One region of the Streptomyces sp. NPDC096136 genome, then DNA from elsewhere that is predicted to be linked to it. Evidence: riboswitches for the same ligand, from Rfam matches in the RefSeq annotation. Region 1 holds a riboswitch; each other region holds the start of a gene.
The links. A riboswitch is a leader RNA that binds a small molecule or an ion and turns the genes downstream of it on or off. The one in region 1 is predicted to bind cobalamin.
Positions count from the first base shown of each region.

Region 2: another riboswitch for cobalamin. It lies ahead of ACIRBY_RS33345 (CoA-acylating methylmalonate-semialdehyde dehydrogenase); the one in region 1 lies ahead of metE (5-methyltetrahydropteroyltriglutamate--homocysteine S-methyltransferase).
Region 3: another riboswitch for cobalamin. It lies ahead of ACIRBY_RS01790 (ABC transporter substrate-binding protein); the one in region 1 lies ahead of metE (5-methyltetrahydropteroyltriglutamate--homocysteine S-methyltransferase).
Region 4: another riboswitch for cobalamin. It lies ahead of ACIRBY_RS27230 (energy-coupling factor ABC transporter permease); the one in region 1 lies ahead of metE (5-methyltetrahydropteroyltriglutamate--homocysteine S-methyltransferase).

Region 1 covers NZ_JBIWFZ010000002.1:302,992-309,860, reverse strand. Annotated here, with positions in the region: gene ACIRBY_RS04465 (SdrD B-like domain-containing protein) at 1-178, shown strand, start outside; gene ACIRBY_RS04460 (Dyp-type peroxidase) at 260-1,318, opposite strand; gene ACIRBY_RS04455 (nitrous oxide reductase family maturation protein NosD) at 1,591-2,973, shown strand; gene ACIRBY_RS04450 (hypothetical protein) at 2,970-3,707, shown strand; cobalamin riboswitch at 3,834-3,995, shown strand; gene metE (5-methyltetrahydropteroyltriglutamate--homocysteine S-methyltransferase) at 4,184-6,508, shown strand; gene ACIRBY_RS04440 (short-chain fatty acyl-CoA regulator family protein) at 6,594-6,869, opposite strand, start outside.
Region 2 covers NZ_JBIWFZ010000024.1:55,042-61,910, reverse strand. Annotated here, with positions in the region: gene ACIRBY_RS33355 (enoyl-CoA hydratase/isomerase family protein) at 1-511, opposite strand, end outside; gene ACIRBY_RS33350 (acyl-CoA dehydrogenase family protein) at 508-1,662, opposite strand; gene ACIRBY_RS33345 (CoA-acylating methylmalonate-semialdehyde dehydrogenase) at 1,659-3,158, opposite strand; cobalamin riboswitch at 3,348-3,533, opposite strand; partial or broken gene ACIRBY_RS33340 (hypothetical protein) at 3,792-4,023, shown strand; gene ACIRBY_RS33335 (hypothetical protein) at 4,017-4,454, shown strand; gene rpmB (50S ribosomal protein L28) at 4,559-4,795, shown strand; partial or broken gene rpsN (30S ribosomal protein S14) at 4,795-5,094, shown strand; gene ACIRBY_RS33320 (DUF6215 domain-containing protein) at 5,467-6,159, opposite strand; gene ACIRBY_RS33315 (hypothetical protein) at 6,402-6,626, shown strand; gene ACIRBY_RS33310 (cupin domain-containing protein) at 6,812-6,869, opposite strand, start outside.
Region 3 covers NZ_JBIWFZ010000001.1:392,804-399,672, forward strand. Annotated here, with positions in the region: gene ACIRBY_RS01775 (carboxymuconolactone decarboxylase family protein) at 1-262, shown strand, start outside; gene ACIRBY_RS01780 (GMC oxidoreductase) at 324-1,979, opposite strand; gene ACIRBY_RS01785 (hypothetical protein) at 2,113-2,676, opposite strand; cobalamin riboswitch at 2,778-2,916, shown strand; gene ACIRBY_RS01790 (ABC transporter substrate-binding protein) at 2,952-3,941, shown strand; gene ACIRBY_RS01795 (FecCD family ABC transporter permease) at 3,938-4,963, shown strand; gene ACIRBY_RS01800 (ABC transporter ATP-binding protein) at 4,960-5,751, shown strand; gene ACIRBY_RS01805 (MarR family winged helix-turn-helix transcriptional regulator) at 5,848-6,276, opposite strand; gene ACIRBY_RS01810 (SRPBCC family protein) at 6,276-6,692, opposite strand.
Region 4 covers NZ_JBIWFZ010000015.1:140,787-147,655, reverse strand. Annotated here, with positions in the region: gene glyA (serine hydroxymethyltransferase) at 1-950, shown strand, start outside; gene ACIRBY_RS27250 (L-serine ammonia-lyase) at 1,212-2,594, shown strand; gene ACIRBY_RS27245 (SsgA family sporulation/cell division regulator) at 2,773-3,180, shown strand; gene ACIRBY_RS27240 (hypothetical protein) at 3,273-3,788, shown strand; gene ACIRBY_RS27235 (flavodoxin family protein) at 3,798-4,508, opposite strand; cobalamin riboswitch at 4,632-4,828, shown strand; gene ACIRBY_RS27230 (energy-coupling factor ABC transporter permease) at 4,858-5,553, shown strand; gene ACIRBY_RS27225 (energy-coupling factor ABC transporter substrate-binding protein) at 5,553-5,900, shown strand; gene cbiQ (cobalt ECF transporter T component CbiQ) at 5,904-6,653, shown strand; gene ACIRBY_RS27215 (ATP-binding cassette domain-containing protein) at 6,650-6,869, shown strand, end outside.

The DNA.
Region 1 (6,869 bases):
CACCTCACCCGCCGACCTGATGTGGACACCCACCACGGGCCGCGACCCGGCGACCAACTCGGACGCCGAGCCGACCGGCGGGAACAACCAGGCCCCGACGGCGGTGGCGAAGGTCAGGACCGGTCCTCCGGGCTCGGTCAACCACGACCTGGACGCCGGGATGTGGGCGGGCACCTGACCGCCGCCCGCCCCGGCCGGGGGACCCGGACGGCGCCGTTGCGGCCGCCCGGGCCTCCGGCCCCCCGGCAGGCCCGCACGCTCAGGAGAACAACGGAGCGCCCAGCGGGTGCGCCTCCGTGTACCCCGGCAGTACGAGAAAGGTGCCGGACGCGGTGGCCGTGGCGAAGGACGCCAGTTCGTCGCCGTCGTCCAGCCGCTGCTGCGTCGCCACGAACGTGCGCAGTTCGCGCTGGAAGCAGATGAACAGCAGCCCGCGGTCCTCCGGTCCGTTGGCGTAGCTGTAGCCGCGGCGCAGCATCAGTCCGCTGCCCGTGCCGTTGGGATGGGCGCGGCGGGCGTGGGCCATGGCCGGGATCAGGTACCGGCCCCGCGCGGACTTCGCGCCCAGGTCCATGGGCGCGTCCGGGCCCCCGCCGGTCAAGGGCGCCCCGTCCTCGCGGCGTCGCCCGATCGCCCGCTCCTGCTCGGCGGTGTCCTGGGCGAGGAAGCGCCGCACGTCCAGCCGCAGGCGCCGCACCACGGCGACCGTGCCGCCCCGTACCCGGGCCGGGGCCGGCAGCCACACCTCCCGGTCCAACTCCCTGCCGGTGCGCGGCGCGACCATTCCGTCCAGGAACCCCAGCAGATTGCGCACCGGCACCCGCTCTCCGGACCCTCCCGGTGGAGCGGGCGGCCGGAAGCCGTGCTGCGACCAGCGGGGCGCCGCCGACCGCTCCTGGAGCCAGGACCGCAGGTCGTCATCGGCCAGCGTCGCCACGTGCGGGTCCGACGCGCAGACCTGCACCATCAGATCGCCGCCCCGGGCCGAGTCGGCCATCTCTTCGCGGGCGAAACCCGGCAGTTCACGGGCCCCGTGCAGCTCCCCGTCCACGGCGGCCACGAGACGGGGGCCCACCCCCACGGTGACGGTCAGATCGCCCCGCGGGAGTCCGCTCAACGCGGCAGCGCCACCCCGGCCGGTGAGAGCGAGGACACGGGTGCCCAACGCGGCGAAGACCCTCCCGCTCCGGCGCACGACATCAGGGCCGGAGGCGTCCGGGTCCCCGGCTCCGGGCAGGTCGTAGACCGACAGGACCACGTGCCGCTGGGGCTGCACCGGCCGGTCGACCCCGGCCTGGCGCCCGCCCCGGGCGGACACGGGCACCGCTCCCGGGGCCGAGGACGACGCTCCGCTCCCGGACGTCCCCGCCGGGGAGGCCCCGTCGGGGGATGCCGGCGACCGCCCCCGCGCCGAGCCGACCACGTATCCGGTGACCCCGGCAGCCGCGGCGGCCGCCGCGCCCCCCGTCAGCACCCTGCGCCGCGACGGTCGTTGCCCCGTGCCCGATCCACTGGAATGTGTACTGTCAGTAGTCACTCGCGTACTCTAAGCTAACTCTCGCTGTCCTTACGGATCGGAAGAAAGCGCACATGATGCCGCTCATCGCCCGTCGGGCACAGGCCCGTTGGCGCGCCGTGACGCTGGGCGCAGCGCTCGTCGCCGCACTCGTGTGCGGCGGCTGCACGGGGAACGACACCGCCACCGACGGCCATGCGCCGGCCCGCCCGGCCCGGTCCGCGACCATCCGGGTACCGGGGGAGGCGGCGACGATCAACGCCGCCCTCGACCGGGCCCACCCCGGAGACCTCGTACTCGTCTCACCCGGCGTGTACCACGAGAGCGTCCGGGTGCGCACCGACCGCGTGGTGCTGCGGGGCACCGACCGCAACCGCGTCGTCATCGACGGCCAGGGCCGGCGCTCCAACGGCATCGTGGTCACGGCCGCGGGCGTCTCCGTGGAGAACCTGACCGTCGCCAACCACCTCCTCAACGGCGTCCTGGTCACCGGTATGAGCGGCGCCGACGGCGGACTCGCCCGCGGCAGCGACGGCTACCAGCACCTGGACCCGGCCCGCTTCCCTCCCCTCGACGGCTTCCGCGTCCGCTACGTCACCGCGCACGCCAACGGCCTCTACGGCATCTACGCGTTCAACGCCCGCAACGGCGTGATCGAGCGCAACCACGCCTCCGGCAGCGCCGACTCCGGCCTCTACGTGGGCCAGTGCAAGCCCTGCAACGTGCTCGTCCAGGACAACATCGCCGACCACAACGCCATCGGCTACGAGGGCACCAACGCCAGCGGACCCGTCTGGGTGCTGCGCAACCGGTTCACCCGCAACCGGGTCGGCATGACGATCGACACCGACTACCAGGAAGCCCACGTACCCCAGACCGGCGGAGTCATCGCCGGCAACCTGGTGGCCGACAACAACGCCCCCGACACCCCCGAGCAGGCCGACGGCGGCTTCGGGATCGGCATCGGCATCGCCGGCGGCCAGCACAACACGCTGCGGCGCAACCGCGTCAGCGGCAACTCCCGCGCCGGTATCGTCCTCACCTCCCACGAGGACGTACCTCCCCTGGGCAACCGGCTCGAAGACAACACACTGTCCGACAACGGGGTCGACATCTCCTACCAGGCGTCCACCCGAGCCCCCGGAGAGGGCAACTGCCTGCACGGCAACACCCTGCGGCGCACCCTGCCCGACGACCTGACCCGCACCGCCCCCTGCCCCGGGGGGAACAGCCGGTCCGCCGCCGCGGCGCCCCCCACCCGCACCGCCCCGCCACCGGCCGGAGTCGCCTTCCTCGACGTCACCCCGCCCCCCGCCCAGCCGCAGCTCCCCGACGCCGCGAACGCACCCGCCGAACCCGCGCTCCACCTGCCCGGTGACGTCGACCCCGACCGCGTACCCCTGCCCGCACCGGACCTGCTCGCCGCACGTCCCCGGCAGGGCGGGACCGCACGATGACACCGCCACCCCGCCGCACCCTGCCGCGCCTCTCCGCCTACGGCATCGCCCTGGCCCTCCTGACGCTCCTCGGCGTTGCGGCCTGCACCCAGGAGAAGCCGCGCCCCGCGCCCTCCGCAGCCGCCTCACCCGCCCTGACCACCCCCCAGGCCGAACTGCTCGCCCTCACCCGGTTCGCCAACTACCGGCGCGGAACGGCCCAGGTCACAGCCGACATCCCCGTCCCAGGGAAGTCCGCCCGGCTCACCGGCCGCCTCGACTGGCGTCACGGCACGGGCCTGGCCCTCCTCCAGATCGACGGCGGCGCCCGCGACCAGGGCCGCCACCTGCTGAGCTGGACCCGCACGACGGTCTCCATGCAGCGCGACTGGACCGGCTCCCTCCCCGCCCACCCACCCCAGAACGGCTGGACCGAGCATCCGCTCACGGCCCGGGCGTCCACCGTCGACACCACGCTCCTCCTCCTGCTCAACCTGGCCGCGAACCGCCCCGACAACGCCCAACTGCTGCTCCACAGCGGCGCCCGCCACCTCGGCTCCGAGAAGGTGGACGGCACCCCCGTCACGGTGTTCGCCGGCCCGTCGACCACCACGCCCCCGGGGGCCACCCGGGAGGCGGCCCGCACCGTCGCGGGCCGCACCCGCTACTGGATCGACGCCGACGGCCGACTCCGCCGCTTCTCGGCCCACCTCGGCAGCGGCACCGACTGGCTGGTGGCGACCTTGTCCGCGTGACACCCGGCCCGGGGCGCACATCTCATGCCGCCGTCCGAAACGTGGACGCCCTTGCCGGTGCCCCGGATCGAACCCGTAGGCTGGCGGTGCAGCTGGTTCGCCCCGTCCGCCAGGCGGGATGCGTCGTAAGAGGGAACCCGGTGGGAATCCGGGACTGCCCCGCAGCGGTGAGCGGGAACGACCGCCGTCATACGCACTGGGACCGTCAGGTCCTGGGAAGCGACGGCCAGTAGGGGCCCGCCGGCAGATCAGGAGAGCCGGCAGGCGTGCCCGCGAGTCCGAAGACCTGCCCGTTGCCCGCGCCCGGCCCCATGCCGTGCACGGACATCCCGGTGACCTCGTGGGCGGGTCGGCGTACACGGCGAGACGGTCGACCGCGCGTGCCGCGTGGGGTCGCGACCGTCCGTTTCCGGTACCCCTTCGCGCCTTCGGGTCCCATCGGGATCTCAGGGATCCATCTCGTGAAGGAGATCTCCGTGACCACCGAGTCCGCAGCCGCGGCAGCAGGCGCCACCGTCCACGGCTACCCCCGCCAGGGCGGCAACCGTGAGCTGAAGAAGGCGATCGAGGGGTACTGGAAGGGCCGCGTCGGCGCCGACGCCCTCCGCGCCACCGCCGCAGGACTGCGCCGCACCGCCTGGCAGCAGCTCGCCGCCGCCGGCCTCACCGAAGTGCCCACCGGGGACTTCTCGTACTACGACCACGTGCTCGACACCACCGTCATGGTCGGCGCGATCCCCGCACGCCACCGGGCCGCCGTCACCGACGACGCCCTGGCCGGCTATTTCGCCATGGCGCGCGGCACGCAGGACGTGCCGCCGCTGGAGATGACCAAGTGGTTCGACACCAACTACCACTACCTCGTCCCCGAGCTGGGGCCGGACACCGTCTTCAGCCCGGATCCGGCGAAGCAGGTCGCCGAGCTCGGTGAGGCCCTCGCCCTCGGCCACACCGCACGCCCCGTCCTGGTCGGCCCCGTCACCTACCTGCTGCTGGCCAAGCCGGCACCGGGCGTGGCGGCGGACTTCGAGCCGCTGACCCTCCTGGACCGGCTGCTGCCGGTGTACGCGGAGGTCCTCGCGGCCCTGCGCGCCGCCGGGGCCGAGTGGGTGCAGCTCGACGAGCCGGCGCTGGTGCAGGACCGCACCCCGGCGGAGCTGAACGCGGCCACCCGCGCCTATCGGGACCTCGGCGCCCTCACCGACCGGCCCAGGCTGCTGGTCGCCTCGTACTTCGACCGGCTGGGCGAGGCGCTGCCCGTCCTGGCGAAGGCGCCGGTCGAGGGCCTGGCCCTCGACTTCACCGGCCCGGCCGCCCGCAACCTCGACGACCTCGCGGCCGTCGGCGGACTGCCCGGCAAGCGCCTGGTCGCCGGGGTCGTGAACGGCCGCAACATCTGGGTCAACGACCTGGAGCGGTCCCTGGCCACCCTCGGCACCCTGCTGGGCCTGGCCGGCCGGGTGGACGTGGCCGCCTCCTGCTCCCTGCTGCACGTCCCGCTCGACGCGGCGGCGGAGCGGGACGTCGACCCGCAGATCCTGCGCTGGCTGGCCTTCGCCCGGCAGAAGACCGCCGAGATCGCCACCCTGGCGAAGGGCCTCGGGTCCGGCACCGCCGCGGTGGCCGGAGAACTCTCCGCCAACCGGGCCGCCCTCGCCTCCCGGGCGGCCTCCCCCCTGACCCACGACCCCGCCGTCCGCACCCGCACCGCGGCCGTCACCGCCGCCGACGCCCGCCGCGCCCAGCCGTACACCGAGCGCAGCGCCGCCCAGCGGGCCCACCTGGGCCTGCCGTTGCTGCCGACCACCACGATCGGGTCCTTCCCGCAGACCGACGAGCTGCGCACGGCCCGCGCGGACCTGCGGGCCGGACGGATCGACACGGCCGGGTACGAGGCGCGCATCAGGAGCGAGATCGAGGAAGTGGTCTCCTTCCAGGAGAAGGCCGGGCTCGACGTCCTGGTGCACGGCGAGCCCGAACGCAACGACATGGTGCAGTACTTCGCCGAACAGCTCACCGGCTGCCTGGCCACCCGCCACGGCTGGGTGCAGTCCTACGGCACGCGCTACGTCCGCCCGCCGGTGCTGGCCGGGGACATCTCGCGGCCCGCGCCGATGACCGTCCGCTGGACCTCGTACGCCCAGTCCCTGACGGCCAGGCCGGTCAAGGGCATGCTCACCGGGCCGGTCACCATGCTCGCCTGGTCCTTCGTACGCGACGACCAGCCGCTCGGCGACACCGCCCGCCAGGTCGCGCTCGCCCTGCGGGACGAGGTGGCCGACCTCGAGGCGGCCGGGACCGCGGTGATCCAGGTGGACGAGCCCGCCCTCCGCGAAACGCTGCCGCTGCGATCGGCCGACCGCGCCGACTACCTCGCCTGGGCCACCGAGGCCTTCCGCCTCACCACCTCCGGTGTCCGGCCGGACACCCAGATCCACACCCACATGTGCTACGCCGAGTTCGGCGACATCGTCCAGGCCATCGACGACCTCGACGCCGACGTCATCAGCCTGGAGGCGGCCCGCTCCCACATGCAGGTCGCCCGCGAACTGGCGGCCCACGGCTACCCCCGCGAGGCGGGTCCCGGCGTCTGGGACATCCACTCCCCGCGCGTCCCCGGCGTCGCGGAGGCGGCCGGTCTGCTGCGCAGGGGGCTGGAGGCGATCCCGGCCGAGAGGCTGTGGGTCAACCCCGACTGCGGCCTGAAGACCCGCGGCTGGGCCGAGACGCGTGCCTCCCTGGAGCACCTGGTGGCCGCTGCCCGTGAGGTCCGCGCCGCCCTCACCGGCGACCACGCCTGACCGTCGCGCACCGAGCCCTGCCGCCCCGGACGTCCGGGGCGGCAGGGCTCCGCCGCGGGCCGGGCGGCCGTGGGGGACGTGCGGCTCAGCCGCGGTCCCGGGCCACGGGGTAGGGGATGAAGGTGCTGCTGTTCTCGTCGACGGTCAGGGTCCGGCCCAGGGGCGGGACGGCGCGCTGGGGGCAGTCGAGGCGTTCGCAGAGCCGGCAGCCCATGCCGATGGGGGTGGCGGCGGAGGCGTTGTCCAGGTCGAGGCCGTCGGAGTAGACGAGCCGGGGCGCGTGGCGGATCTCGCAGCCCAGGCCGATGGCGAAGGTCTTGCCGGGCTCGCCCCAGCCGCCGCGGTGGCGGGTCACGGCCCG
Region 2 (6,869 bases), on a different contig from region 1:
TGGACGCACCGGTCAGTGCCAGGTGGGTGCCGAGTTCTCCGGGGGCCAGGGCGAGCAGGTAGGTGCCTCCGACGTCGGGGACGAAGCCGATGCCGGTCTCGGGCATGGCCACCTTCGACCGCTCGGTGACGATGCGGACGCTGCCGTGGGCCGAGACGCCCACTCCGCCACCCATGACGATGCCGTCCATGAGGGCGACGTACGGCTTGGGGTAGCGGGCGATCAGCGCGTTGAGCCGGTACTCGTCGCGCCAGAAGTCCGCCGAGGCGGTGCCGCCGGTGCGGGCGTCCTCGTGGATCGCGCGGATGTCGCCGCCCGCGCACAGACCGCGCTCGCCGGCGCCCCCGAGGACGACGAGTTCGACCGAGGAGTCGTCGGACCAGGCCGTGAGTGCCTCTTCGATGCGGAGCACCATGGAGTGGCTGAGGGCGTTGAGCGCCTTGGGACGGTTGAGGGTGATGTACGCGGCGTGGCCCTCGGTGCGCAGGAGGACAGGGGGTTCGTTGGTCATCGCAGGGTCTCCGTCAGTCCGCGCGCGACGATGACGCGCATGACCTCGTTGGTGCCTTCCAGGATCTGGTGGACCCGCAGGTCGCGGACGATCTTCTCGATGCCGTACTCGCTGAGGTAGCCGTAGCCGCCGTGCAGTTGGAGGGCGGCGTCGGCGACCGCGTACCCGGTGTCGGTGGCGAAGCGTTTGGCCATCGCGCACAGGCGCGGGGCGAGCGGGTCCCCGGTGTCCAGGGCCTCGGCGGCCTGCCGCACCAGCGCGCGGGCCGCAGCCAGCTCGGTGGCCATGTCGGCCAGACGGAACTGCAGCGCCTGCGCGTCCAGCAGGCGGCTGCCGAAGGCCTCGCGGTCGGCGAGGTAGGACAGCGAGCGGTCCAGGGCGCTCTGGGCGCCGCCGAGCGAGCAGGCGGCGATGCCGAGGCGACCGCCGTTGAGGCCGTTCATGGCGATGCGGAAGCCGTCGCCCTCGGCGCCGAGCCGCCGGCCGGCCGGAATACGGACCCCGTCGAGGACGACCTGGCGGGTGGGTTGCGCGTTCCAGCCCATCTTGCGTTCGTCGGGCCCGAAGGAGAGCCCCGGGTCCGCGCGTTCGACGACGAAGGCCGAGATCCCGCCCGGGCCGGGCTCGCCCGTCCGCGCCATGACCACGTAGACGTCCGACGCGCCGGCTCCGGAGATGAACTGCTTCACCCCCGTCAGCACGTAGTGGCCACCCTGCCTCTCGGCCCGGGTCCGCAGCGCGGCAGCGTCCGAACCGGCGCCCGGTTCGGTCAGGCAGTAGCTGCCCAAGGTCGCGGCGGTACACAGGCCGGGCAGCCAACGGTCGCGCTGCGCGCGGTCGCCGAAGCGGTCGATCATCCAGGCGACCATGTTGTGGATGGAGAGGTAGCCGGCGATGGAGGGGCAGCCCGTGGCGAGGGTCTCGAAAACGAGGACGCCGTCGCTGCGGGACAGGCCCGAACCGCCGTGCCGCTCCCGGACGTACACGCCGGCGAGGCCGAGGGAGGCGGCCCGCCGGATGACGTCGACGGGGAAGTGCTTGTCCTGGTCCCAGGCCACGGCGTGGGGGGCGAGCTGCTCCCGGGCGAAGTCGAGGGTGACCTCGGCGAGGGCGAGCTGGTCCTCGGTGAGAGTGGTGGTCACGGCGCTCACCCCATCGTCGGGATGGTGAAGCTCGCGCCTTCCTTGACCCCGGAGGGCCAGCGCGAGGTGACGGTCTTGGTACGGGTGCAGAAGCGGATCGAGTCCGGTCCGTGCTGGTTCAGGTCGCCGAATCCGGAGCGCTTCCAGCCGCCGAAGGTGTGGTAGGCGACGGGCACCGGGATGGGCACGTTGACGCCGACCATGCCGGTGTTGACCCGGCGGGTGAACTCGCGGGCGGTGTCCCCGTCCCGGGTGAAGATCGACACGCCGTTGCCGTACGGATGCTCGCTCGGCAGCCGCAGTGCCTCCTCGAAGTCCGCCGCCCGGACCACGGACAGCACCGGGCCGAAGATCTCCTCCCGGTAGATCCGCATCTGCGGGGAGACCCGGTCGAAGAGGGAGGCACCGGCGAAGTAGCCGTTCTCGTGCCCGTCCAGGGTGAACCCCCGGCCGTCGAGGACCAGTTCGGCGCCCTCGTTCACGCCGATGTCGACGTAGCGGCGCACCCGGTCCAGGGCGTCGCGGCTGACCAGGGGGCCGAAGTCGGCCTCCGGATCGTCGGAGCGGCCGATCTTCAGGGTCGAGATCCGCTCCTTGAGGGCGGCGACCAGGCGGTCCGCCGTTTCCTCGCCCACGGGTACGGCGACGGAAATGGCCATGCAGCGCTCGCCGGCCGAGCCGTAGCCGGCGCCGACGAGGGCGTCGACGGCCTGGTCGAGGTCGGCGTCCGGCATCACGATCATGTGGTTCTTGGCGCCGCCGAAGCACTGGGCGCGCTTGCCGTGGGCGGCGGCGGTGGCGTAGATGTGCGCGGCGATCGGGGTGGAGCCGACGAAGCCGAGGGCCTGGACGCGCGGGTCCTCCAGGAGGGTGTCGACCGCCTCCTTGCCGCCGTTGACCACGTTGAGGACGCCCGGCGGCAGGCCCGCCTCGAGGAACAGCTCGGCAAGGCGCAGCGGAACCGACGGGTCGCGTTCGGACGGCTTGAGGACGAAGGCGTTCCCGCAGGCCAGCGCCGGGGCGGCCTGCCAGAGCGGGATCATGGCGGGGAAGTTGAAGGGGGTGATCCCGGCGACCACGCCCAGCGGGGAGCGCAGGGAGTGCACGTCGATGCCGGTGCCGGCGTTGTCGGTGAACTCGCCCTTGAGGAGGTGCGGAACACCGGCGGCGAACTCCACCACCTCCAGGCCTCGCTGCAGATCGCCGTGGGCGTCGGCCACGGTCTTGCCGTGTTCGGCCGACAGGAGCCTGGCCAGGTCCTCGCGCTCGCCCTCGACGAGCTGGAGGAAGCGCAGCAGGACACGGGCCCGGCGCTGCGGGTTCCACTGCCCCCATTCCCCTTGCGCCTCCCGGGCGTTGGCGATCGCGGCCTCGGTGTCGGCGCGTCCGGCCAGCGGGACGCGGGCCTGGACGGAGCCGGTGTTGGGGTCGTACACGTCGGCGAGGAGCCCGGAGGTGCCGGTGGTGTGCTTTCCGCCGATGAAGTGGGTGAGTTCACGGACCATGGATGCCTGCTCTCGTCAGGTTGGATCCGGGGATGGCACGACAGGCCGGCGGACGACACCCGGATGGGGTGCTCCGCTACGGAAGCCGTGAGAACTACGAGCGCGCGGAAGTGGTGTGCGTACGCTCCGCCGGATCACCAGGGTCGTGGGTACAAACCGGTGCCATGCGTGTCTGCTCCATCCTCGTGGACAACACGGAACATCCGCGGCCGGTATCCTGACTCCCGGATCACCGCGCGCCGCCCGCCTTCCCGACAGCCCTCGTCAGTGGCGTGTGGATGGCAGCACACTCCCCGGTCACAGTGGCGGGACCGTGCCGGACTCACACCGGCTTCCCTGCACCGCGGACCTTGTGCCACGAACATATAGTTGGACGTCCTAGTAAGTCCAGACCCGCCACTCGAGCGCGCCCACCTTCGCAGCCCGCGCACCGTCTCCCCGCTTCCGGGACCCGCACCCCTCACCGGAGCCGGATGACCAGGCGCCCCACCGCAGCGCGACGGTGTCGCCCACGTCGCGGCGGCCGGGTTGCCCGCGCCGTCGTCGACGGTCACCGCCGGCCTGGTCGCGGTCCCGGCGGTGACCGGCACGGGAGATCGGCGTCTTGCCGCTGCCGGTGTTCGGGACGCCGGGCCCTTCTCCCTCGACCCCCACGGCTCCATCGCCTGCCCACCTCCCCGGCCTCCCCTTCACCGAGCAGTTCCACCGCTACCCCGCCTTCGACCTCGCCACCTCCCTCGTCCGGGACACCGGCCGCGCCGCCACCAACTTCGTCTGCATCCGCCTCGCCGGCCCGGCGGTCCTCACGATGTTCCACCGCACGCATCCTCACGTGACCGATGGTGCGATGATGCGTTCGTGGTGACAGATGCCGAGTGGGCCCGGATTCGGAAGAACTTGGACTTCGGACAGGTCTTCGAGGGCACGGTCGTGAGCGTTCCCCGGCCGGGTGCCATCGGGATCTTCGTGGACATCGGCCTGAGCGTCGGAGGGTTCGTCGACGTCCTGCTACTGCCGGAGGTGGGCGAGGACTGGCCGACGGAGGGCACCGTGGGCGAATTCGAGGTCTGGTGGGCTGACAGGCGCCAGCAGATCCGACTGAAGCCTTGCGATTCCCGGTACCTGCGGCACGACTTCACAGACTTCGTTGAACGCCTGCGGCCGAGTTGGCCATCCGAAGTCGGCCGGCCCGTGCCGGACCCCGAGCCTGTGACCCACGAGGAGCTGCGGGCCGCGTACCGCTCCGGCGGACCGTGGGCCGGCCCCTCCCCGAGGCTGAACGTGTCACAGCCCTGACAGGAGCCACGGCCCGGCGGGCACGGCAGCGACGCTATTGGTTTTCATTTTCATTTAGCTGCTACGGTGAGACCACGGTCCCGCCCCCGAGCAGACGAGGAACCATGTCCGCCCACTGCCAACCCACCGGCCGCCGAACCGGCTTCGGCAACGACGTCTCCCACTCGCACCGCCGCACGAAGCGACGCTTCGACCCGAACGTCCAGAGCAAGCGCTACTGGCTGCCCAGCGAGGGCCGCCACGTACGGCTCACCCTCAGCACCAAGGGCATCAAGACCGTCGACACGATCGGCGTCGAGGCCGCCGTGGCCCGGATCCGGGCCCGGGGAGGAACGGCCTGATGGCCAAGGGGGACAAAGTCGCCAAGAACCATCGACGGCGCCTGACCGTCGCCCGCTACGCCGTGCGCCGCGCCGCCCTCAAGGCGATCACCCCCGACGCCCGGACCTCCGACGAGTAACGTGCGGCGGCCCAGGGGGAACCGCGTCCCCGGCCCTGCGACGCCGCCGCCACCCGCGTCCGCAACCGCGACGCCATCGACGGCCGCCCCCACGGCCACCTGCACACCCTCGGCCTGTCCCGCGGGCGCGGGACGACCCACGCCGGCGAACTCCCCGGGGTGGCCAAGAGCAGCCGGTGATCCGGCGGCTCGACCCGACACACCGCGTCGTGCCGAGGTGCTCGAGCGGGTCCTGGGCACCGGGCTGTTCGACGTCGAGCGCGCTCGGCAAGCCCCGGGGCTCGGTGAAGGAACCCAACGCACACGAGCACGCCGCGGCGTCGGCTTCGGAGGCGCAAGCGGCTCCGGCGGACCCGGCCGGACGGCGGTGCGAGTGAGTCCCACACCCTCCGGGGCGCAAGCGCGGCGACAGGGTACATGTGCCTCTGACCTGGGCGTTCCCATGGCGTGGCGGCACCGGATCGTCCCCGCTTCATCCACCCTGAAGAGGGCGGCAGGGGTTCTTCGTGACGTAGTCGTCGGCGACCGCGAAGCCGAGGGCACCGCTGGTCGTCAGCCGGCTGGGGACCACCCCGGAACGGCCGGCAGGACGATTTCCGCGACACGCAGCAGCGCCGCATCGTCCAGGAGGCCGCCGTCGGTCCGCCAGACAGTCAGGTCGAACGAATCGCCGTGGTCCTGACCGTCCTTGGCCACCGACAGGACCCGCGCCGACACGCCTGGGCCACTGGAGGAGTCGCTTCCGTCGAGCCGGAACCGGATCTGAAGGGTCCGGTCCGAGTACAGGGCCGCCGGGCGGCCCAGAACGGTGCGTCCCGGCACGGTGTCTCCCATCAGCCGGGCGGTGCGGCCCACGGGGAGGGCGCCGTAGCTGGCGTCCAGCGTCACGGTGTACCCCTCGAACTCCACCCTGGCGGTCGGCGTGACGACGGCCTCGCCCGTGCCGCCGGGCCGGAACGAACTACTGCCTCCGCTCACCGTCCGCACCTCCCGGCCCGGTATGCCCAGCAGGGCGTCGAGTCCGGGACGGTACAGGGCCTCGCACAGTTCCCGGCCGGACACGTGCCCGGGCGTGTTCGCGGCGTCCGCGTCCGCACACGTGGGCGGCTTCCGCCGGTCGTAGTTCCCTTCGCCCTCCCCCCACCACCACAGGCCCAGCGCCAGCACCGGCACCAGCACCAGGGCCGCGACCGCCTGCCCCCACGCGCGGCCGCCCTTGTTCGCGGCGTCGATGTCCTCGCCCATGTCCCCCTGCCGTTCCCCGCCCCACGACGTGCCGGGATCCTAACCCGTCAAGATCGACACCTGCGAAAAACCGGTGGAACCGCCCTCCTCGGCATCCTTAGGCTGTTCCAGCCCGCAATCCCTCCGGCAAGGACGAGCCGTTGTACACCAGGTGAGACACACCGAGCGCTGATCCGTCGCGCGTCGCACCCGTGCGGCGTGCCCCTTTCTGCTGCGGTCCTCACACTGGAAACGGTGCATCTGTGTCCATGCCCCGGGTCGTCGTACCCGCCTTCCACCACCACCTGCGTCCGGCCGGACGGCACCGGAACGACGGCGGCCGCAGTGCCGTCGACCGGCCGGCCTGGCAGTCGCCCTACGGCCCGCCGCCGCGCCGCTCCCGCCGCGGGCGGTGGGCGCGCGTACCGGTGACGGCCATCGTCCGCATCCCGCTGCGCCGCGGCCACGTCGCAGGCCGCGCCGACTGATCCCCGCCTGGTGGGGCGCACGATCACACCGTGCGCCCCACCACGCCGCCGACGGGGAATGACGAGTCGTCGGAGAACGGTTCGGAACCGGCGGCCGGAACAGGGGCGCGCGCCACCGGCCCTCTCGCCCCGAAGCCCCAGGTCGGCGGCCTGGGGCTTGTTCGTGTTCCCGGCCGGCCGGTGGGTCAGGCGTGCTTGTCCGCGGGGTGGCGGGTGGGCTGGACCGACCAGGACGGGGGCTCG
Region 3 (6,869 bases), on a different contig from region 1:
CGAGGAGGGATTCGCCGACGCGGTGACCGAGTGGCGCACCACCGACGCCTTCGACGACCGCACCCGGCTGGCCGCGGAGTACGCCGAGCGCTACGCCCTGGACCACCACAACCTCGACGAGGAGTTCTGGGAGCGGATGACCGCGCACTACAGCCAGGTGGAGATCGTGGAGCTGAGCATGAGCATCGGCTCCTGGCTCGCCTTCGGCCGGCTCAACCACGTCCTGGGCCTCGACAGCGTCTGTGTGCTGCCGGGGCGCTGAACGGTGCCGGCGCCGGCCGGGGCACGCGGTGCGCCCGGCCGGCCCCGGTGGCCGTCCGCCGTCACAGGTCCGTGGCGATGATCTTCTCTATGTTCCGCTCCGCGAGGGCCGTGATCGTCACGAACGGGTTGACGCTGGTGTTGCCGGGGATCAGCGCCCCGTCGATGACGTACAGGCCCGGGTGGCCGTGCAGGCGGCCGTAGTTGTCGGTGGCCTTGCCCAGCACCGCACCGCCCAGGGGGTGGTACGTGAGGTGGTCGCCCCAGACCTTGTTGGTGCCGAAGAGGTCGGTGCGGTAGATCGTCCCCTCCCTCGCGTTGATCTTGTCGAAGATGGTCTTCGCCATGTCGATGGACGGCTGCTTCCAGGCGGTCTGCCAGTTCAGCTCGACCTTGCCCGTCGCCGCGTTCCAGGAGAACTGGGCTCGGTTGGGGTTCTTGGTGATGGAGAGGTAGAAGGAGGCGTACGTCTCGATGCCGGTCGGCAGCGGGGCCACCTCGGCGAAGGCGCCGCCCGCGTCCCAGTTGTCGATGCCTCCGCAGGGGATCGACGCCTGCACCTTCCCGGTCGGGTCCCACAGGTGGTTCGCCCGGCCGCACATGACGTTGCCGTTGTCGCCCCAGCCCTTGCCGATCTCGTCGTTGAGCAGCGGCAGGGCGCCGGTCGCCCTCAGCCGGACCAGCAGCTTGCTGGTGCCGACGCTGCCGGCCGCGAAGAACACCCGGTCGGCGGTGACGGTCTTGACGGCGACGACGTCGCCGGTGGTGTTCAGCTCCTCCACGGCGACCGTGTAGCCGCCACCGTCCGAGGGGGAGACGGTGGTGACCCGGTGCAGGGGGGAGACCGCCACCCGGCCGGTCGCCCGGGCGGCGGCGAGGTAGGTCTTCTGGAGGGACTTCTTCCCGGCGTTGTTCCCGTAGAGGATCTCGCCGTCCACGGCCGACTTGGGGACGGTGCCGGCCACCTCCTGCTTCATGTAGTCCCAGTCGTAGACGTCGGGCACGAAGACGAAGGGGAACCCCGAGCGCTGGGCGTGCTTGCGGCCGACGCGGGCGAACTGGTAGCAGTCCACCGTCTCGAACCAGTCCGGGTCGACGAGGCCCACTCCGAGCCCGGCGTTGGCGCGGGGGTAGTAGGTGGCGTACATCTCCTCGGCATCGACCGTGGGCAGGATGGCGGCGAAGTTCTGCCGCTTGGGCGTCACGGCCATGCCGCCGTTGACGAGCGAGCCGCCGCCCACGCCGCGGCCCTGGTAGACGATGATCCCGCCCATCTCCTCGGCGTCGAGGATGCCCGTGTACTTCGGGACGTCCTTGTCGATGGGGAAGCCGAGGAAGTTGCTCAGGGGGGCCTTCGTGCGGGTGCGCAGCCAGAAGGAGCGGTAGTCGGGCCTGGTGGTGTTGGCGAAGATCTTGCCGTCCGTCCCCGGGGTGTCCCAGGCCATGCCCATCTCGACCATGTGCACGTCGACACCGGCCTGGGCCAGCCGGAGCGCCGCGACGGAGCCGCCGTAGCCGGTGCCGATGACGAGGGCCGGGACACGGGTCCCGGAGACGAGGGGGGCGTTCGCGACGGCGGATCCGGTGGCGGGATCGGCGCGGGCGGCGGTGCTGTTCACCGCGAGGGCCATGGCCCCCAGAAGAGAACCGGTTCCAGCGATGAATCCGCGGCGCGAAACGCCTGTGGACACCTTGCTGTTCAGGCCTTTGTCACTCATGAGGGGTTCCTCACTCTCGACGGAGTGGGAACAAGTTCTACTGTCGTGTGCCTGCTAAGTCACTAGACGCGTCGGGATAATTTCCGGCCTGTTCCGGTGGCGCTTGCGGCTCCGGCTTTGGCTGCGGCAGGGCTCAGGCCAGGCTCCACTGGGCCACGTCGTCGCCGAGCCCGGCGTCCAGGGCGAACTGCACCGCCGCCAGGTCCGCCTCCTGCGGCACCCGGAAGACGACGTAGCCCGAGGCCGACCGGCCCGGGTCGAGGGTGACCGTGTCGGGCAGGGCCGGGCCGGGTAGGGCCGGGCCGACGTCCGTCGTACCGCTCAGGCCGGTGAAGCGCTGCCCGTCGGTGCCGAGCAGGTGCGCGGCCGGAGCGGGGGAGTCCTGGTACGGCACCGTCCCCGTGTTCTCCAGGCGCAGCCCGACGGCGACCAGCCGGTCGGCCCCGGGGGCGGGCGGCCGGCCCGCGGGGTCGACGACCCGGGTGAGGGTGACGTCGAGGTGCTCCCCGGGGCGGTCCCCGTCGAGGGGGACGGTCTCGCCGGAACCGTCGGGGCCGGCGCCCAGCAGCAGGGCCGCGACGAGGGGCGCCAGCAGGAGGCGGGCGGTCCGGCCCGCGCGCCCGGCCCGACCGCCGCCGGTCCGGCATCCGCCGTGGTCGCCGTGGCCGCCATGACTGCCGCGACTGCCGTGACGCATGGCGTACCTCCTCCGCGCCTTCCCTCCCGGCCCACGATCCTCCGTACGGGCGGCTCCCGCCACCGGCGGCGTCCGATGCCCTTCGGGCGGCATTCGCGGCATCTGGCAGACTTGGCCGGGTTGTCCGGGCGGTGCAGGACAGGAAACCGGTGCGAATCCGGTACGGTCCCGCCACTGTGACCGGCGACCCCGCCCGCGGGGTCCCGGGAGTCAGACACTGACGCGCCGCCTCTTCACTTCGACCGGGGACGAGGATCCCCCGGAGAGGCCTCACCATGTCGCGTATCCGCGCCGCCCTGCGCCCGCTCTCCGCGCTCGCGCTCCTGATCCCCCTGACCGCGTGCGCCGGCCCGGCCGGCGGGCAGGGGCCCGCACCCGGCGCGAAGGCCGCGCCCGGGTTCCCGTACACCGTCACCAACTGCGGTGTCACCAGCACCTACCAGGCCCCGCCCCGGCGGGCCGTCACCATGAACCAGCACGCCACCGAGATCCTGCTCGCCCTCGGCCTCCAGGACCGGATGGCGGGCACGGCCTACCTCGACGACTCCGTGCTCCCCGCCTACCGCACCGCCTACGACGGGATCGCGGTGCTGGCCGAGCGGTACCCGTCGAAGGAGGTGCTCCTCGGCGCCGACCCCGACTTCGTGTACGGCGGTTACGCCAGCGCCTTCGACCAGGGCCAGGGCCGTGACCGCGCGGGGCTGGCCCGGGCCGGGATCGCCTCCCGGCTCAGCATCGAGTACTGCACCCCGGGCCGTGTCGGGCTCGCCCAGCTGAAGACCGAGATCATGGAGGTCGCCCGGACCTTCGGCGTGCCCGAGCGCGGCGCGGCCCTCGTCGAGGAGGAGCAGCGCCGGATCGACGCCGTCACCGCGCGGGTGAAGGACCGGGCCCGCCCGGCCGTCTTCGTCTACGACTCGGGCGAGGCCTCCGCCTTCACCTCCGGGGGCAACGGCATCGGCAACGAGATCGTCTCCCTCGCCGGCGGGGCGAACGTCTTCGCCGACCTCCAGGACACCTTCGCAGACGTGTCGTGGGAGAAGGTCGTCGAGCGCGGGCCCGAGGTCGTCCTCATCTACGACTACGGCGGCACCTCCGTGGAGGCCAAGAAGCAGCGCCTGTTGAACGACCCGGCGCTGGCGGAGGTTCCCGCCGTCAAGAACCGGCGGTTCGTGGTGCTCCCGCTGTCCTCCGCCGTCCTGGGCGTCCGCGTCGCCGACGCGGTCGAATCCCTGGGCCGCGGCCTGCACCCCGACGCCGCGTGAGCGGGCGCCGCCGCACCGCGGCCGTACTCCTGCTCCTCGCCGCCGCCCTCGCCGGATCGGTGGTGGCGGGGCTGGCCCTGGGACCCGTGCGCATCGCCCCCGGGCAGGTGCTCGGCATCCTGGCGGGCGGACCCGGGGCCGGGCGCGGGGCCTTCGCCTCCATCGTGTGGGACGTACGGATGCCGCGCGTGCTGCTCGGGGCCGTGGTCGGCGCCGGGCTGGCGGTCGCCGGCGCCGTGCTCCAGGCCCTCGTGCGCAACGCGCTCGCGGACCCCTTCCTGCTGGGCGCCTCCTCGGGCGCCTCGGCGGGGGCCGTGCTGGTCCTCGTGCTCGGGGCGGGGGCGGGCGCCGCCGCCGGGCTCCCGCTGGCCGCGTTCGCCGGCTCCCTCGCCGCTCTCGTCGCCGTGTACGCCCTGGCCCGGCGCGGCGGCGCCATGACCACGGGGCGGCTGGTCCTGGCCGGGGTGGCCGTGCAGTACGTCCTGTCCGCACTGACCAGCCTGGTGCTCGTGCTGTCCGCGCACCCCGACCAGATCCGCTCCGTGCTGTTCTGGACCCTCGGCGGGCTGGGCGGCGCCCGCTGGGGCGAACTCGCCCTGCCGGCCGCCGCGCTGCTGGCCGGCACCGGACTGCTCGTCACCCTGGCGCGCCCGCTGGACCTGCTGCTCGCGGGGGAGGAGGGGGCGCGCACCCTCGGCCTGGACACCGGCCGGTTCCGGGCAGCCGTCTTCGTTCTCGCCTCCCTCGTCATCGGGGTGCTCGTGGCCTCCAGCGGGGCGATCGGCTTCGTCGGGCTGATGGTCCCGCACGCCGCCCGCATGGTCGTGGGAGCCGGGCACCGGGTGCTGCTGCCCGTCTGCGCGCTGGCCGGTGCGGTCTTCCTGACCCTGGCCGACCTGCTGGCACGGACGGCGGCCGCGCCCGAGGAGATACCCGTCGGCGTGGTCACCGCGCTGGTGGGCGGCCCCTTCTTCCTGTGGATGCTGCGCAGGTCCACCCGGGGCGAGGAGGTGGCCGGATGACGGGGCGTCCGGTGGAACTCGCGGTCGAGGCCCTGCGGTACGCGGTCGAGGGGCGGACCCTGCTGCACGGGATCGACCTCGGCGCCCGGCCCGGTGAGACGGTCGGGGTGGTCGGACCGAACGGCAGCGGCAAGACGACCCTGCTGCGCTGCGTCCACGGTGCGCTGCGGCCCGCCGCCGGCCGGGTGCTGTTCGACGGTGCCGACGCCTCGGCTCTGGGGGTGAGGGGGCGGGCCCGGCGGGTGGCGGTGGTGCCGCAGGACGCGTCCGGCACCTTCGGGCTGACGGTCCGGGAGGTCGTGGCCATGGGGCGCAGCCCGCACAAGCGGTTCTGGGAGCAGGACGGCCCGGACGACCGCCGGCGCGTCACGGAGGCGCTGGAGACCGTCGGGGCCCGCGGGCTCGCCGGCCGCCGCTTCGACGGGCTCTCGGGCGGTGAGCGCCAGCGCGCCCTCGTCGCCCGCGCACTCGTCCAGGAGCCCGGGCTGCTGGCCCTGGACGAGCCCACGAACCACCTCGACATCCGCTACCAGCTGGAACTGCTGGGGCTGGTCCGGCGGCTTCCCGTGACGAGCCTGCTCGTCCTGCACGACCTGAACCTCGCCGCGTCGTTCTGCGACCGGCTGTACGTCCTGGCGGGCGGCCGGGTCGTGGCTCAGGGGCCGCCGGTCGAGGTGCTCACGGAGGAGCTGATCGCGGAGGTCTACGGGGTCCGCGCCCATGTCGCCGTCCATCCGGCGACGGGCGCTCCGGGCATCGTGTACCTCCCGGAGCACCCCGCCGTCTGAGGCGCCGCCGTGCGCACAGGCGGGCCGTTGTCGGCCGGCTCGCCGGCTCGCCGGCTCGACGGTCCGCCGGTCCGCGCCGGTTTCGGGTGGCGGGCCTCAGGAATCCGGCCGGGCCAGCCGCTTGAGCAGGGGCAGTGCGTCGTCGAGGGGCACCGCGCGGAAGAACCGCGCGTCGGCCTCCTCGACGGCGGCGACGGCCCGGGGGGCCAGTTCCGCCCCGGCGGCGGTGACCCGCAGCCGCTTGGCGCGGGTGTCGGCCGGGTCGACCTCGCGTGCGACGAGCCCCTTCTGCTCCAGGGCGCGCAGCACCTGGGAGGTCATCTTCACGTCCGTGCCCGCCTGGCGGGCCAGGGCGAGCTGGTTGGGTTGCTCGCCCTGGCCGTTGAGCCACCACGCGCAGGCGAGCAGCACGAACTGCACGTGGGTGAGGCCGAGCGGGGTCAGTGCCGCCGAGACCTCCCGCTGCCAGCGCAGGGTGGCGTGCCAGAGCAGGAACCCGGGGCTCTCCCCGGGGCTGAGGGCCATCAGCGGGCCGCCGACTCCGCCAGCGCGGCCATGGTCTCGGGCCAGTCGGCGGTGATGGCCGGGCCGATCTCGGGGCCGGCCTCGTCGGCGCCCGGGCCGGTGATCTCCATCCGGTAGGTGATGCGGACCCGGCCGTCCCCGGCGGGGTCGATCCGGTGTTCCGTGCGCAGGAGCAGCCCGTGGAACCGGGCCTCGTCCACGAAGAGTCCGTTCTCGACGGCCTCGGCGACGACCAGCGGCACGGGGTCCTCGCCGGGCGGCGTCATCGTGATGCGGGCGCCGGCCGCGAAGGGGCCGTCGATCTCGATCTTCTCGATCCCGGGGTTCCAGTCACCCCAGTTCTCGACGTCGGCCCAGAGACGCCAGACGGCTGCGGGCGCGGCGGCGGTCTCGATGGTGTGCTCGTACGTCCACATGGGCGCTCTCCTCGGTCGTTCCCGATTTCCTCTGTCCGTAGATTATCTCTGCGCAGACTATCTGTCCAGGGTTCCGCGCCGGATGGGCCGCCACGGTCGGGGGCGGGTGGGGGAGGGGCGTGCGGGGAACGTGCGAGGGGCGTGCCGGGGACGTGCGAGGGGCCCGCGGCGCGCCGT
Region 4 (6,869 bases), on a different contig from region 1:
CCGCCGCGATGTTCGCGCTGCTGAAGCCGGGCGACACGATCATGGGCCTGAACCTGGCCCACGGCGGTCACCTGACCCACGGCATGAAGATCAACTTCTCCGGCAAGCTCTACAACGTGGTCCCGTACCACGTCGACGAGTCCGGCCAGGTCGACATGGCCGAGGTCGAGCGCCTCGCCAAGGAGTCCAAGCCGCAGCTGATCGTCGCCGGCTGGTCCGCCTACCCGCGCCAGCTGGACTTCGCCGCCTTCCGCCGGATCGCGGACGAGGTCGGCGCGTACCTGATGGTCGACATGGCCCACTTCGCGGGCCTGGTCGCCGCGGGTCTGCACCCGAACCCGGTGCCGCACGCCCACGTCGTCACCACCACCACGCACAAGACCCTCGGCGGTCCGCGCGGCGGTGTCATCCTGTCGACGCAGGAGCTGGCCAAGAAGATCAACTCCGCGGTCTTCCCGGGCCAGCAGGGCGGTCCGCTGGAGCACGTGATCGCGGCCAAGGCGGTCTCCTTCAAGGTCGCGGCCTCGCCCGAGTTCAAGGAGCGCCAGGAGCGCACCCTGGAGGGCGCGAAGATCATCGCCGAGCGCCTGGTCCAGCCGGACGTCACCGAGGTGGGCGTCTCCGTCCTCTCCGGCGGCACCGACGTGCACCTGGTCCTGGTCGACCTGCGCAACTCCGAGCTGGACGGCCAGCAGGCCGAGGACCGGCTCCACGAGATCGGCATCACGGTCAACCGGAACGCCATCCCGAACGACCCCCGCCCGCCGATGGTCACCTCGGGTCTGCGCATCGGTACGCCGGCGCTGGCCACCCGCGGCTTCGGCGCCGAGGACTTCCGCGAGGTCGCCGAGATCATCGCGCAGGCCCTGAAGCCGGCGTTCGACGCGGACGACCTCAAGGCGCGCGTCTCCGCGCTCGCCGCGAAGTTCCCGCTGTACCCGTCGCTCTAGCAGCGGGCCAGGAGGGGGTCCGGCCTTGTACCGCACAGGGCCGGGCCCCTTTCTGTCTTCTTCCCCGGCCCCCCTCCCCCCGCCGGGGCACCGGAACGCGAGGCGGCTCACGTCCGCCGGACCCTTCCGCGAGCCGAAACGTTCATCTCCACGCGTTACGCTCGTCTGCCGGACAAAATCCGCAGATCCCCCCTGCACCACCCCGCTCCACCCACACCCCTGCCCCCTCTCCACCCCACGAGCCGACAAGGGAGTCCGCCAGTGGCCATCTCCGTCTTCGACCTCTTCTCCATCGGTATCGGCCCCTCCTCCTCCCACACGGTCGGCCCGATGCGCGCGGCGCGCATGTTCGTGTCGCGCCTGAAGAAGGACGGCGTCCTCGCCCAGACCGCCGCCGTGCGGGCGGAGCTCTTCGGCTCCCTCGGCGCCACCGGCCACGGCCACGGCACCCCCAAGGCGGTCCTGCTGGGCCTGGAGGGCCACTCCCCGCGCACGGTGGACGTCGAGACCGCCGACGACGAGGTCGAGCGGATCCGCCGCACCGGGAAGCTGCGCCTGCTGGGCACCGAGATAGGCGATGTCCACGAGATCGACTTCGACGAGCCGAGCCAGCTGATCCTGCACCGCCGCCGCTCGCTGCCGTACCACGCCAACGGCATGACCCTCTTCGCCTACGACGCCTCCGGCGCCCCGCTGCTGGAGAAGACCTACTACTCGGTCGGCGGCGGCTTCGTCGTGGACGAGGACGCGGTCGGCGAGGACCGGATCAAGCTCGACGACACCGTGCTGAAGTACCCCTTCCGCTCGGGTGACGAGATGCTCCGCCTCGCGAACGAGACCGGCCTGTCGATCTCCTCCCTGATGATGGAGAACGAGAAGGCCTGGCGCACCGAGGAGGAGATCCGCGAGGGCCTCCTGGAGATCTGGCGGGTCATGCAGTCCTGCGTCTCGCGCGGCATGTCCCGCGAGGGCATCCTCCCGGGCGGGCTGCGCGTCAAGCGCCGGGCCGCCGCCACGGCGCGCCAGCTGCGCACCGAGGGCGACCCGCTGCTGCACCGCAGCGAGTGGACGACGATCTACGCGATGGCGGTGAACGAGGAGAACGCCGCGGGCGGGCGCGTGGTGACCGCCCCCACCAACGGCGCCGCGGGCGTCCTGCCGGCCGTCCTGCACTACTACGTGAACTTCGTGCCCGGCGCGGACGAGGACGGCGTGGTGCGCTTCCTGCTGGCCGCGGGCGCGATCGGCATGCTCTTCAAGGAGAACGCCTCCATCTCGGGCGCCGAGGTCGGCTGCCAGGGCGAGGTCGGCTCCGCCTGCTCCATGGCGGCGGGCGCCCTGGCCGAGGTGCTGGGCGGCTCCCCGGAGCAGGTGGAGAACGCGGCCGAGATCGGCATGGAGCACAACCTGGGCCTGACCTGCGACCCGGTCGGCGGCCTGGTGCAGATCCCGTGCATCGAGCGCAACGGCATGGCGGCCGTCAAGGCGGTCACGGCCGCCCGGATGGCGATGCGCGGCGACGGCAGCCACAAGGTCTCCCTGGACAAGGTCATCAAGACCATGAAGGAGACCGGCGCGGACATGAAGGTCAAGTACAAGGAGACCGCGCGCGGCGGCCTCGCGGTGAACGTCATCGAGTGCTGACCTGAACGACGCAGCGTGACGAGGGGCCCGGCGCGGGTGCGCCGGGCCCCTCCGCGCGTCCGGCGAAAGAGGTCCCACGGCCCGCCCGGGTCGGGACCTTCGGCCCCCGGATGGGGGGCGGTCGGTGCACTAGCGTGCTGCGGGGGGCGCTGTTACCCCGCGACGAGAGGCAGCCGCCATGGCCATCACCGAACACCGTGTACTGCCGATGCGGCTGGAGGCCGCACCGACGGCGGTCCCCCTGGAGGGCGTCTTCGTCTACCGCACCGACCGGCCGTACGAGGTCGCCGTGGAGTTCCGGGGCGGCGGTGCGCGGATAGCCCGCTGGGTGTTCTCGCGGGAGCTGCTGATCGACGGGCAGACCTCCGCCACCGGGGAGGGCGACATACAGGTGTGGCCGCGCTGGACGGGCACCGAGCCGCGGATCCTGCTGGCCCTGACCAACGGCGAGCACGGCTGCGTGGTCTCCGCGCGGGCCAAGGACCTGCGCGGCCTGTGCCGGCGGATGACCGAGCTGGTCCCGCGCGGGGAGGAGCACCGCCACTACGACCTGGACGCGGAGCTGAGCGCGCTGCTGACCTTCTGAGGCGGCCGGGCCGCCCCGTGCAACCGCACGGCCCCCGGGGATGTCCTACCGGATGACAGTCAGTCCCCGTCTCAGAGGATCGGGGGGACGCCATGCGTCACCACCCGCACCGCCGCCGGCTCGTGGCCCTGGCCACGGGTGCCCTGCTGACCGCAGGGCTCGCGCTCGCCGCACCGGCCTCGGCCGCCGCCCCGGCGGCCGTCCGCTCCGCCACCCCGCTGGTCGTCAACGCCCGCTGGGGCGGTCACTGCACGTACGACCGGATCGTCGTCGACCTCCAGGGCTCCGTGCCCCCGTTCACCGTCACGCCCGTCTCCCAGCTGGTCTACGACGGGTCGGGCAAGCCCGTGCCGCTACCCGGGAAGTACTTCCTGGAGATCCGCCTGCACCCCGCCGCCGGCCACGACGAGGCGGGCAACAACGTCTACCTGGGGCCCAAGCTCCAGCAGATCGGCCTGAGCAAGCTCAAGGGCCTCGCCCTGACCGGCGACTACGAGGGGTACGTGACCTTCGGCGCCGCCTTCGACACCAAGCCCGCCTACAGCACCTCCGTCCTGCAGGCGCCCGAGCGGCTCGTGGTGGACGTCGCGCACCCGAACACCTGCTGAGGACCCTCCCTAGCGGTGTTCCGGGTTCGGGAAGTCGAAACGGCAGCCGGCGTCCCACGCGGAGCGCTGGTTGCCGTGGGCGGGGACGCCCCCGGCGCGCTTGAGGAGCGCCGCGAGGTGCATCAGGTTCCACGACATGAACGTCGTGTTCCGGTTGGTGAAGTCGTTCTCGGGGCCGCCCGAGCCCGGGTCCAGGTACGAGGGGCCGGGCCCCGCCTCGCCGATCCAGCCGGCGTCGGCCTGCGGCGGGATGGCGTAGCCCAGGTGCTGGAGGCTGTAGAGGACGTTCATGGCGCAGTGTTTGACGCCGTCCTCGTTGCCGGTGATCAGCGCCCCGCCGACCCGCCCGTAGTACGCGTACTGGCCCTTGTCGTTCAGCAGCGAGGAGCAGGCGTAGAGCCGCTCGATGACCTGCTTCATGACCGAGCTGTTGTCGCCCAGCCAGATCGGGCCGCAGAGCACGAGGATGTCGGCGTCCATGACCTGGCTGTAGAGCACCGGCCACTGGTCGCTCTCCCAGCCGTGGTCGGTCATGTCCGGCCAGACGCCGGTGGCGATGTCGTGGTCGACGGCGCGGATCAGCGAGGTCCGGGCCCCAGCCGACTCCATGACGGCGCGGCTCTTGGAGATCAGCCCCTCGGTGTTGCTGGTCTCGGGCGAGCGCTTGAGGGTGCAGTTGACGAAGACGGCGGACAGGTCGGAGTAGTCGAAGTCGGGCACGCCCCCACCCTGCGGGCCGGCCGCCGGCCCCGCCAGCGCTCGGCGGCCGTCCGGGGGAGGAATCGGAATTCGGCCATCCGATCGGCCGGATCGGTCCGGGTTGATACCGGTCCGTGCGGACGACTAGGGTCAGCTGGCCTTGGTGTTCGGGAAACCGGTGCGAAACCGGTGCGGCCCTCGCCACTGTGATCGGGAAGTCCAGCTCCACCCCCTTGCGGGAGCCACTGGGTCCGCACGGGAGACCGTACGGACCCGGGAAGGCGGAGCCGGGGCGGCAGTACCCGTCAGCCAGGAGACCGGCCGGGGCGCGTACGTCCATCCACGAGGTGCTGGAGAGGTCTCCCAACTCATGCACATAGCCGAGGGGTTCCTGCCCCCGCTGCACGCGGCCGCCTGGGGCGCCGCGTCCGCCCCGTTCGTCGTCCACGGGGTCCGCGCCCTGACCCGCGAGGTGAAGTCCCACCCGGAGAGCACGCTGCTCCTCGGCGCGTCCGGAGCGTTCACGTTCGTCCTGTCCGCCCTGAAGATCCCCTCGGTCACGGGCAGTTGCTCGCACCCCACCGGGACCGGGCTCGGCGCCATCCTGTTCCGGCCGCCCGTCATGGCGGTGCTCGGCACGATCACCCTGCTGTTCCAGGCGCTGCTGCTGGCGCACGGCGGCCTCACCACCCTCGGCGCCAACGTCTTCTCGATGGCGATCGCCGGGCCCTGGGCCGGGTACGCGGCCTACAGGCTGCTGCGCAAGTCCGGTGCGCCGCTGATGGTCACCGTCTTCTTCGGGGCCTTCTTCGCCGACCTGGTCACCTACTGCGTGACCTCGGTCCAGCTGGCGCTGGCCTTCCCGGACCCGGCGAGCGGCTTCCTGGGGTCCCTGGAGAAGTTCGCGGGCATCTTCGCCCTCACCCAGATCCCGCTCGCGGTCAGCGAGGGGCTGCTGACGGTGCTCGTGATGCGGCTGCTGATGCAGTCGAGCACGTCGGACCTGGTCCGGCTCGGCGTCGCCAGGCTGGCCGGTACGAAGCGGACCGAGGAGGCGGCCGCCTGATGAGCAGGAACGCCAAGATCAACACCCTGCTGCTGCTCCTGGTGGCGGCGCTGGCCGTGCTGCCGCTCGCGCTGGGGCTCGGCGAGGGCAAGGAGGAGCCCTTCGCGGGCGCCGACGCCCAGGCGGAGTCGGCCATCACCGAGCTCGAGCCGGACTACGAACCCTGGTTCTCCCCGCTGTACGAACCCCCCTCGGGCGAGATCGAGTCCGCGCTGTTCGCCCTCCAGGCGGCCCTGGGCGCGGGCGTGCTCGCGTACTACTTCGGGGTCCGCAGGGGCCGCCGCCAGGGCGCGGCGCAGGCCCTCGCGCAGGCGCAGTCCCCCGCCGAGCCCGCGCGGGAGCCGTAGCCGGTGCTGCCCATCGACGTCGCGGCGCACAGCAGCCGCTGGCGCGGCCGCCATCCGCTGGAGAAGGCCCTCCTGGGGTTCGGTCTGACCGTCACCGCGGTGTGCCTGCCCCCGTGGCCCGGCGGGCCGCTGGTGGCCGCCGCGACCCTGGCCGTGCTGTTGGGGCCCGCCGGGGTGGCCGGGCGGCAGCTGTGGCGGGCCTTCCGGGTCCCGCTCGGGTTCTGCGTCACCGGGGCGCTGCCGCTGCTGGTGTCGGTGGGCGGCCCGGACGGCTTCCTCGCGCCCGCCCCGGACGGGCCCCGGCACGCGCTGGACCTGCTGCTGCGCACCTCGGCCGCCTCCCTCGGGGTGCTGTTGTTCGCCTTCACCACACCGGTCTCGGACGTACTGCCCCGGCTGGTGCGGGCCGGGGTGCCCGCGCCCGTGGTCGACGTGGCCCTCGTCATGTACCGGATCGGCTTCCTGCTGCTGGACTCCCTGGCGCAGGTCCGCCGGGCCCAGGCGGCCCGGCTCGGACAGGCAGGACGGGCGGCCGCCTGGCGTTCGGTGGCGGGGCTCGCGGCGACCTCGTTCGTCCGGGCCTTCGACCGCGCCGCCCGGCTCCAGGAGGGGCTGGCGGGGCGCGGCTACGACGGCGCGCTGCGGGTGCTCGTCCCGCCGGCGGCGCTGTCCCGGCGGTTCCTGGCGGCCGCCGCCGCCCTGCTGGCCGCCCTGGTCGCGGGGACCCTCGTACTGAAGGAGCTGGGGCTGTGACCCCGTTGGTGGAGCTGGTCGGCGCCGGGTACGCGTACGAGGACGGGCCGGCGGTGCTGTCGGGCGTGGACTTCGCGATCGCCGAGGGGCGGGCGCTGGTGCTGCTGGGCCGCAACGGCAGCGGCAAGACCACGCTGATGCGGCTGCTGAGCGGGGGCCTGCGGCCCGCGTCGGGCGCGCTGCGGCTGGAGGGCTCGGCGGTGGCGTACGACCGGC